Regions from separate parts of the Saccharopolyspora antiqui genome, predicted to be linked through region 3. Evidence: riboswitches for the same ligand, from Rfam matches in the RefSeq annotation. Region 3 holds a riboswitch; each other region holds the start of a gene.
The links. A riboswitch is a leader RNA that binds a small molecule or an ion and turns the genes downstream of it on or off. The one in region 3 is predicted to bind cobalamin.
Positions count from the first base shown of each region.

Region 1: linked by a shared signal. The riboswitch ahead of metE (5-methyltetrahydropteroyltriglutamate--homocysteine S-methyltransferase) and the one ahead of cobN (cobaltochelatase subunit CobN) in region 3 are both predicted to bind cobalamin.
Region 2: linked by a shared signal. The riboswitch ahead of ACTWQN_RS36210 (ribonucleoside-diphosphate reductase subunit alpha) and the one ahead of cobN (cobaltochelatase subunit CobN) in region 3 are both predicted to bind cobalamin.

Region 1 covers NZ_JBQQBO010000004.1:297,007-300,277, reverse strand. The annotation lists gene ACTWQN_RS10255 (IclR family transcriptional regulator domain-containing protein) at 1-434, opposite strand, end outside; gene ACTWQN_RS10250 (dioxygenase family protein) at 552-1,418, shown strand; cobalamin riboswitch at 1,508-1,755, shown strand; gene metE (5-methyltetrahydropteroyltriglutamate--homocysteine S-methyltransferase) at 1,889-3,271, shown strand, end outside.
Region 2 covers NZ_JBQQBO010000040.1:4,397-7,667, reverse strand. The annotation lists gene ACTWQN_RS36220 (ABC transporter substrate-binding protein) at 1-20, shown strand, start outside; gene ACTWQN_RS36215 (glycoside hydrolase family 3 C-terminal domain-containing protein) at 48-1,700, opposite strand; cobalamin riboswitch at 1,708-1,920, shown strand; gene ACTWQN_RS36210 (ribonucleoside-diphosphate reductase subunit alpha) at 2,028-3,271, shown strand, end outside.
Region 3 covers NZ_JBQQBO010000012.1:169,536-172,806, reverse strand. The annotation lists gene ACTWQN_RS20315 (D-isomer specific 2-hydroxyacid dehydrogenase family protein) at 1-847, shown strand, start outside; cobalamin riboswitch at 1,124-1,256, shown strand; gene cobN (cobaltochelatase subunit CobN) at 1,356-3,271, shown strand, end outside.

The sequences.
Region 1 (3,271 bases), on a different contig from region 3:
TTGCCGAGCGAGGTCGGCGGCGCGGGGAAGCGGGTGCCGATCGTCACCGCCAGGGTCACCAGCTTCGGCACGGCCACCCGCGCCACGTACACGATGTCGGACCCGTCGAGCTGGGCGATCGAACACGACTCGTGCGTGCGTTCCACGAGTTGCCTGAGATGCGGCCTGCCCAATTCCCACAGGTTGCTGGTGCCGATGTAGGCCATGCCGAGTTCCAGCACCCGGGGCGTGAGGGTGAAGCCCGCGTCGGTGATGCGCACGTACCCCAGCTGTTCGAGGGTGATGAGGATCCGGCGCGCCGTGGGCCGGGCCAGGTCCGCGGCCGCGGCGACTTCGGACAACGACATCGTCGGTTGTCCTGGCCGGAAGCAGCGGAGGACGTCGAGTCCCCTGGCCAGGGCCTCGATGAACTCGGGGTTGCCGTCACGACGCATGACCGCAGGTTATCGCCTCCCGATCTCGCCGCGGCAGCGACGGCCTTGCCACGAACGGATCCGTTCGGCCAGGATGGCCGTACCACGGACGGATGTCCGCAAGGAGGAAGGTCTGCCATGGCGTTCGTCAACGAGGACAACATCACGGAGTTGGCCCTCCGGCGATGGGGCACCGCGCACTCACCGCGGCTGGCGCAGTTGATGACCGCGCTGGTGCGGCACATCCACGAATTCGCCCGCGAGGTCGAGCTCACCGACGACGAGTGGCTGGCCGCCATCGAATGGCTCACCGCCACCGGGCAGCTCAGCGACGAAAAGCGGCAGGAATTCATCCTCGCCTCCGATGTCATCGGGCTCAGCATGCTCGTCGTCCAGCTGAACAACCGCTTCTCGCCGACGGCGACCCCGGCCACCGTGCTCGGCCCGTTCCACATCGACGGCTCGCCGCCGGTGCCCTTCGGCCACGACATGTCCGATGGCCTGCCGGGCAAACCGCTGTTCATCACCGGCAAGGTCACCGACACCGGCGGAAAACCCATGCCGTCCGCGGTTCTGGACGTCTGGCAGGCCGATTCCGATGGCTACTACGAGTCCCAGATCGCCGAGATCGACGAAGCCCGGCTGCGCGCCAAGTACCAGACGCGCGAGGACGGCACGTACTGCATCCGCACCGTGGCGCCGCTGGGGTACTCGATTCCGATGGACGGCCCGGTCGGCGATCTGATCAAGAAGACCGACATCAGCCACTTCCGCCCGGCACACGTCCACTTCCTCATCGACGAGCCCGGCCACCACAAGCTGATCACCCACCTGTTCCAGGACGGCGTCGAATACCTCGACACCGACGTGGTCTTCGGCACCAAGGACGCGCTCGTGGTCGAGTTCGTCGAGCGGCCAGCGGGCCCGACACCCGACGGGGGCCAGCTCGACCAGCCCTACCTGCACGCCACCTACGACTTCGTCCTCGAACCGACCACCGACTGATCGCCGGTCGAACCACTGCCGCGAGCACCGCACCCACCCGGCTCGCAGGGCGCGTGCTGCGGGCCCTTGCCAACGGCTTGCCAGCCGGTAGTCTCCGAGGTGCTGGTGGTTCGGCTATCCACGGGATGTGACCGCGGGTGGCCGAGGCAAGAGGGAACCCGGTGCGAATCCGGGACTGCCCCGCAGCGGTGAGTGGGAACGACCGCCGTCCCCGGTCGCAGCAGACCGGGATTAGCACTGGGCACGTGTGCCTGGGAAGCGACGGCCAGTAGGAACGCCCGGCACGGACCGGGAGGAGCCCGCGAGTCCGAAGACCTGCCGCCGGTGCGCGCACCCGGTGGTGCGCGCTGATCCGAGGTCTCGCGGGAAGACCTGGCGGATGGTCAGCTCGTGGTCGCCGCGCTGGCTGGTTTCGCCTGTCTCCCGTCGGACCTCGGCGCATCTGTCGTCGAGCTCGCGAGGAGAGGGCGTTGACCAGCAAGATCGGATCTACCGTACTCGGCTACCCCCGGATCGGCCCCAACCGGGAACTCAAGCGCGCGTTGGAGAGCTACTGGTCGTCGCGCAGCAGCGCGGCGGAACTGCGCGAGGTCGCCCGTCGACTGCGCGTCGACACGTGGCGGTCGCTGCGGGACGCGGGGCTGGATTCGGTGCCCGGCAACACGTTCTCGTTCTACGACCACGTGCTGGACGCGGCGGTCACCTTCGGCGCGATCCCGGCGCGCTACACCGACCTGGGACTCAGCTCGCTGGACACCTACTTCGCCATGGCGCGCGGGGTGGAGTCCACGCCGCCGCTGGAGATGACGAAGTGGTTCGACACCAACTACCACTACCTGGTGCCCGAGATCGGTCCGGACACGCGGTTCTCGCTGGCCGACCGGACTGCGCTGGAGCAGTACCGGGAGGCGGCCGAGCACGGCGTGACCACCCGGCCGGTGCTGGTGGGTCCGCTTACGTTGCTGCTGCTGTCCAAGTCGGCGGCCGGGGCCGCCGAGTCGTTCCGGCCGCTGGACAAGCTCACCGAGCTCCTCGACGTCTACGCGGAGCTGCTGGGCGAGCTGCGCCGCGAAGGCGTGGCCTGGGTGCAGCTCGACGAACCCGCGTTCGCCGCCGACCGCTCGCCTGCCGAGCTGGCCGCGCTGCGCGCCGCCTACCGTCGCCTCGGTGACCTGCCCGAGCGCCCGAACCTGCTGGTCGCCGGTTATTTCGGTGATCTCGGCGAGGCGCTGGAAGTGCTGGCGTCCTGCCCGGTCGAGGCGCTCGGTGTCGACCTGGTGGCCGGGAGCTCCACGGCGGACGCGCTGTCACCGGTTCGCGGGCTGCGGGACAAGACGCTGGTGGCCGGGCTGGTCGATGGGCGCAACATCTGGCGCACCGATCTGGACAAGGCACTCGCGACGGCCGCCACGCTGCTGGGGGCGGCCGGTGAGCTGGCCGTGAGCACCTCCTGCTCGCTGCTGCACGTGCCCCACGACGTGGCGGCGGAGGCGAACATCGACCCGCAGGTCAAGTCGTGGCTGGCGTTCGCCGAGCAGAAGGTCCGCGAAGTCGTCGTGCTCGGCCGCGCGTTGCGCGAGGGCCGCGACGCGGTGGCCGAGGAGCTGGCCGCGGCGCGCGCCGCGGTTGCCGACCGGGCGACTGCCGATCGGGTGCACAACCATCGCGTCCGGGCCCGGCTGCAGGCGTTGCGGCCGACGGCCACGCAGCGCGAGCCGTACGCCGAAAGGCGCGCAGCCCAGCGGAAATCCCTGCGCCTGCCGCCGCTGCCGACCACGACGATCGGATCCTTCCCGCAGACCGCGGACGTTCGCAAGGCGCGTGCCGCGCTGCGCTCCGGCCGCCTCGACCGG
Region 2 (3,271 bases), on a different contig from region 3:
AGTACCTCACCCAGCAGTGATCGGCACGAGCCCGTGGGTCGACCGGCTCACGGGCTCGTCGCCGCGCTGATCCGCAGATCCCCGGCGCTGCGCCCGACCAAGAACCCACCGCCCGGCTCGACGTCGATCATCGCCGACACCTCGGCACCCGCCTCGGCCGCCACGACGGCGAAGCCCGCCAACCGAAACGGCTCGTCGGCATACACCTGAACGACCTCGCGGCCCGCCCGCTCACCGGTGTTGCGCAGCTTCACCCGCACCGCATCGCCGTCGACGACGGCCTCGACGTACTCCCAAGCGGTGTAGCCCAGCCCGTGTCCGAAGTGGAATGCCGGGCGCACGCCGCGGTCCGCGTAGGCGCGATACCCGACCAGATCTCCCTCGGCGTAGTGCAATTCGCCGTCCACCGGTTGGACACCGGGCAGCGGGACCGGCACATCGGCCAGTTCGGCCGGGAAGGTGGTCGGCAGTCGGCCACCGGGCTCGATGCGACCGAGCAGCACGTCCGCCAGCGCATCGCCGTACTCCTGGCTGCCGAACCAGGTCCACAGCACCGCGGGCACCTCGCCAGCCCAGGGCATGATCACCGGCGACCCGGCGTTGACCACCACCACGGTGCGCGGATTCACCGCCGCGACCCTGCGGACCAGTTCGTTCTGGGTGCCCGGCAGGTCCAGCGAGGCGCGATCGCGGCCCTCGGTCTCGACCTCGTCGTTGGTGCCGACCACGACCACCGCGACATCGGCTTCGCGGGCGACCGCCAGCGCGGCGGCGAGTTCGCTGGCGTCGTCCCACTCCCGCGCGCGGTGCCCGATCCCGACGGCGACCAGCAGGTCGAGGCTGCGCGGGGTGAACTCCACCGTCAACGCCGCTCGGCCCGCCGCGTCCAGGTCCGATTCGACGAGCACGACGTTGAACCGCTGCTCGGGTGGTTCGATCAGGTCGCCCAACGGATCGGCGACACCGTCAGCGCTGACCGCAGCCACGTCCAGCACCGCGCGCCCGGACACCTCGACGCGGAAATGCCCGGTGCCGTTGACCCCGAACAGGTGCTCGCCGAGTTCGGCGGCGAGATTTCCCCGCAACCGCAACGATTTCGTCCCGCTGGGTAGCCCACCGAGCCACACCAGCCGCTCGGTGCCGCGCAACTCGCTGCTGAGGACCTGGCCCGCGCCGTCCAGGTACTCGACCCGGATGCCGGTCCCCTCGCCCGTCGGGTCGAAGATCTCCGTTCGCGCCAGCACGTCCAGCAGCCGCCGATGCCGCACCCCGCGCTGGTACACCACGTCCGCGTCGGGCAGCGTGGCCCGCAGACCCGCCAGCGGCGTCACCACGTGCGGCGGGCTGACGTGCGGCGAACCACCGCCCTGCACCGCCGGAATCGTGGCGCTCTCCCCGATCACCGCCACCTGCGCGCCGTCCCAACCCCACTCGCCCTTGAGGATGTCGTTCACCAGCACGGAATTCTCGGTCATGGTCTGTCCGTTGACCGAGTTGTAGGCGGCCATCAGCGCCCACGGCGACGCCTTCGCGATGATCCGCTCGAACGGCTTCAGGTAGACCTCGCGCAACGTCGGCTCGTCGATCACCGCGTCGTAGCTGAGCCGCTCCGTCTCGCTGTCGTTGGCGACGTAGTGCCCGGACTGTCGAGCGGGACACCGACACGCCGATATCTGCCCATGCTCACCAACCCCAGACACAACATGTAGTGTGTCGCTCGCTGGTGGTTCGCCGGAGGCATCCGGCGAGGCAAGAGGGAACCCGGTGCGAATCCGGGACTGCCCCGCAGCGGTGAACGGGAACGACCGTCGTGACCCGGCTGCCAGACGGCAGCGGGTACAGCACTGGGCGAGAGCCTGGGAAGCCACGACCAGTAGGCCGCCCGTGAGTCCGAAGACCTGCCACCGGTGCACGCGCGAGCGTGCTGTCCGGGACTTCGAGGGCGAGTCCGCGCGGACCACCAGCGGCGCTACCGCGGTGTCCTCGCGCGCCATCGCGGTTCGCCGAGCTCACGAGGGAGAGAGCCCGTGACCAAGACACTTGACGACTGGACCCGGGTGTCCACTGTGGTCCACCAGGCCTGCGCCGGACTGCCCGGCGTCTCGGCCGACGCCGTGCTCGACGAAGTGCGGCGCACCGGTTATGCCGGAATCAGCGACGACGAACTCTCGCTGGCGCAGATCATGGCGGCGCGCACCCTGATCGAGACCGAACCCAACTACTCGCAGGTCACCGCCCGGCTCCTGCTGCACCAGCTGCGCCGCGAAGCGCTGAACTTCCTGGGCGAACCGCGGGAAGCCGACCAGGACGAGATGCGGGAGCGCTACCCGCAGTACTTCGTCGACTACGTGCGGCGCGGCATCGAACTGGCGCGACTGGACCCCGAACTGGGCACCTTCGACCTGGCCCGACTCGGGCGCGCACTGCTGCCGGAACGCGACCTGACCTTCGGGTTCCTCGGCCTGCAGACCCTCTACGACCGCTACTTCCTGCACCACGACGGCACCCGGTTCGAGCTGCCGCAGGCGTTCTTCATGCGGGTCGCGATGGGGCTCGCGCTGCGCGAGGACGACCGCGAGGCCCGCGCCATCGAGTTCTACCAACTGCTGTCCTCGTTCGACTTCATGTGCTCGACGCCGACCCTGTTCAACGCGGGCACCACCCGACCGCAGCTGTCGTCCTGCTTCCTGACCACTGTGGACGACGATCTGTCCGGTATCTTCCATTCGATCAGCAACAACGCGCTGCTGTCGAAGTACTCCGGCGGGTTGGGCAACGACTGGACGCCGGTGCGCGGCATCGGCGCCCACATCAACGGCACCAACGGCAAGTCCCAGGGCGTGGTGCCGTTCCTGAAGATCGCCAACGACACCGCCGTCGCGGTCAACCAGGGCGGTCGCCGCAAGGGCGCGGTGTGCGCCTACCTGGAGACCTGGCACATCGACGTCGAGGAGTTCCTCGACCTGCGCAAGAACACCGGCGACGACCGCCGCCGCACCCACGACATGAACACCGCCAACTGGGTGCCCGACGAATTCCTGCGCCGCGTCGAAGCCGACGAGCAGTGGACGCTGTTCTCCCCGGACGAGACCCCGGACCTGCACGACCGCTACGGCCAGGATTTCGCCGAGCGCTACCGCGCCTACGAGCAGGCCGCCGATCGCGGCGAGATCCGGGTGTTCCGCCGGGTCCGCGCGGTGGAGCTGTGGCGGCGGATGCTGACCATGCTCTTCGAAACCGGCCACCCCTGGATCACCTTCAAGGACGCGTG
Region 3 (3,271 bases):
CGAGCTCGGCTCGGCCGCGGAGTCCACCGCGCTGATCTGGTACGGCGGCAAGCCCGACCGGTTCGCCGAATTCGACCACTCAGGCCTGGAGTGGGTGCAGCTTCCCTCGGCCGGTATCGAATCCTGGGTGGCCGCCGGTGCGCTGCGCGACGGCATCACCTTCACCTCCGCGGCGGGCACCTACGCCCAGACCGTCGCCGAACACACCCTCGGCCTGATGCTGGCCGGAGCGCGACGGCTGAACGTGATGGCCCGGGCCGATCGCTGGGCGCGTCCGGCGGGCATGCGCGGTCTGTTCGGCGCGACGGTCGGCATCATCGGTGCGGGCGGCATCGGTCGGGCGCTGATCGAGTTGTTGCGGCCCTTCGAGGTTCGGGTGCTCGCGGTGAACAGGTCCGGCAAACCGGTCGACGGGGCGGCCTGGACCTGGGGATCCGACGACGTCGCCGGGGTGGGCCAACTGCTGGCCGAGTCGGACTTCGTCGTGCTGGCCGCGCCGGCGACCGCTGAGACGGCGAAGCTGATCGATGCCGATGCGCTGGCCCGGATGCGCGCCGACGCGTGGTTGGTCAACATCGCGCGCGGATCGCTGGTCGACACCGACGCGCTGGTGGCGGCGTTGGACGCGGAGCGCATCGGTGGCGCGGCGTTGGACGTGACGGACCCGGAACCGCTGCCGGACGGACATCCGCTCTTCCAGCATCCGCGGGCGATCATCTCGCCGCACTCCGCGAACCCGCAGTCGCTGCTGATCCCGGCCCTGGCCCGGCGGGTCGAGGACAACGTTCGCCGGAGGCTGGCGGGCGAGCCGTTGCTCGGCGTGGTCGACCGCGCAGCGGGCTACTGACGCACCCGGGTGGTGCGGGGGTCGGGCGATTTCGCGCGAAACCGCCACCCTCTCTCCACGGGAACTGCCGATTTCCCGTGAAATCGCCCGTTTCCTCGGCACCGGCGCGCAGCCGGTCACGGCCAAGTCCCGAACCTGGCAGGGTGCTTTGCCGGATTTCGGGGCTGCGGTGTTGGGCAGGGCTGCTGTCGCAGCTCGCCGAGATGGTTCGGCGGTGTCCGGGTCGGCGGTGCTTGAGCCGTTAGGATGAGGTCCAGCCAGACGGCGGTGTCGCGGAGGAACCCGGTGCGAATCCGGGGCGGTCGCGCCACTGTGACCGGGGAGCAGCCCCCACTAGCCACTGCCCGGACCGCGATGGCGGCTCGGGCGGGAAGGCGGAGACCTGCGGTGATCCGGGAGCCAGGACACTCCTGCCGCCGTGACCCCACCGGGGCGCGCACCCCGAGAGAGGACGACCGTGAGCGAGCCTGCCCGCGAAACGACTCCCCGCGAAATTGGCCCCGGTGAAATTGGGCCCGGTGAAATTGGGCCCGGTGAAATTGGGCGAGTCCTGCTGCTGTCCACTGCGGACACCGATCTGCTGGCTGCCAAAGCCGCTGCCGCCGACTACCGGGTCGCGAACCCCGCCCGCGTCGCCGCCGAAGAGGTCCCGGCACTGCTCACCGACGTGGACGTGGTGGTGGTCCGCCTGCTGGGTGGCCGTCGGGCCTGGTCGGAAGGCCTCGACGCGGTGCTGGCCACCGGTGTCCCCACAGTCGCGCTCGGTGGCGAGGCCACCCCGGACGCCGAGCTGATGGCACTGTCCACTGTGCCCACCGGGGTCACCGCGCAGGCGCTCGCCTACCTCGTCGAAGGCGGCCCGGAGAACCTCGCCCAGCTGGCCCGGTTCCTCTCCGACACGGTGCTGCTGACCGGGGAGGGCTTCGCCGCACCGGAGAAGATGCCCGAGTTCGGTCGCCACAGCGACCGGCCGCACGATCCGTCCCGGCCCACGGTGGGCATCGTCTTCTACCGCGCCCACGCCCTGGCGGGCAACACCGCGTTCGTGGATTCCCTGGCCGACCAGGTGGAAGACGCCGGTGCCAACGCGGTGGCGGTGTTCTGCGGTTCGCTGCGCGGGCTGACCGATGCGGCCGGGCTGCGCGAGCTGCTCAGCGGCTGCGATGCCCTGGTGGCGACCGTGCTGGCCGCCGGTGGAACCGTGGCGGCGGAGGCGAGTGCGGGTGGCGACGAGGATTCCTGGGACGCCGGTGCGCTGGCCGAACTCGACATCCCCGTCCTGCAGGGCCTGTGCCTGACCACCAGTCGGGCGGTGTGGGCGGAAAGCGACGCGGCGCTGTCGCCGATGGACGCGGCGATGCAGGTCGCGGTGCCGGAGTTCGACGGTCGGCTGATCAGCGTGCCGTTCTCCTTCAAGGAAAGCGGCCCGGACGGCATCCCGGTCTACGTCGCCGATCCGGAGCGGGCGCGGCGCGTCGCGGGCACCGCGGTGTCGCTGGCCCGGCTGCGCCACGTCGACAACGCGGACAAGCGGCTCGGGGTGGTCCTCTCGTCCTACCCGACCAAGCATTCCCGCGTCGGCAACGCCGTCGGCCTGGACACTCCCGCGTCGGCCGTCGTGCTGCTGCGCGCGCTGGCCGCCGCGGGCTACGACCTGGACGGCCTGGACGTGTCCGGGTTGGACGGCGACAGGCTGATCCACCGGTTGATCGCCTCAGGTGGGCACGATGTCGAGTGGCTGACCGAGGACCAGATGTCCGAGGCGGCGATCCGGGTGCCCGCCACGCGCTACCGCGAGTGGTTCGACGCGTTGCCGGAGGCGTTGCGGGCGGCGATGACCGAACACTGGGGCGCCCCGCCCGGCAGCCTCTACGTCGACGACGAGGGTTCGATCTACGTCGCGGCGCTGCGCTTCGGCAACGTGGTGCTGATGATCCAGCCGCCGCGCGGCTTCGGGGAGAACCCGATCGCGATCTACCACGATCCGGACCTCCCGCCGTCGCACCAGTACCTGGCCGCCTACCGGTGGCTGGCCGAGGAGTTCGGCGCGCACGCGGTGATCCACCTGGGCAAGCACGGCACCCTGGAATGGCTGCCGGGCAAGGGCCTCGGCTTGGCGGCCGACTGCGCACCGGACGCGGTGCTGGGCGAGCTGCCGCTGATCTACCCGTTCATCGTCAACGATCCAGGCGAAGGCACCCAGGCCAAGCGCCGCGGGCACGCCGTCGTGGTCGACCACCTGATCCCGCCGATGGCCCGCGCGGACAGCTACGGCGACATCGCCAAGCTGGAGCAGCTGCTCGACGAGTACGCCATCGTCGCCGACCTGGATCCGGCCAAGAAACCCACGCTGCGCAACCAGATCTGGGAGCTGATCACCTCCGCCGACCTGCACCACGACCTGCACCAGGAGGACCAGCCCGA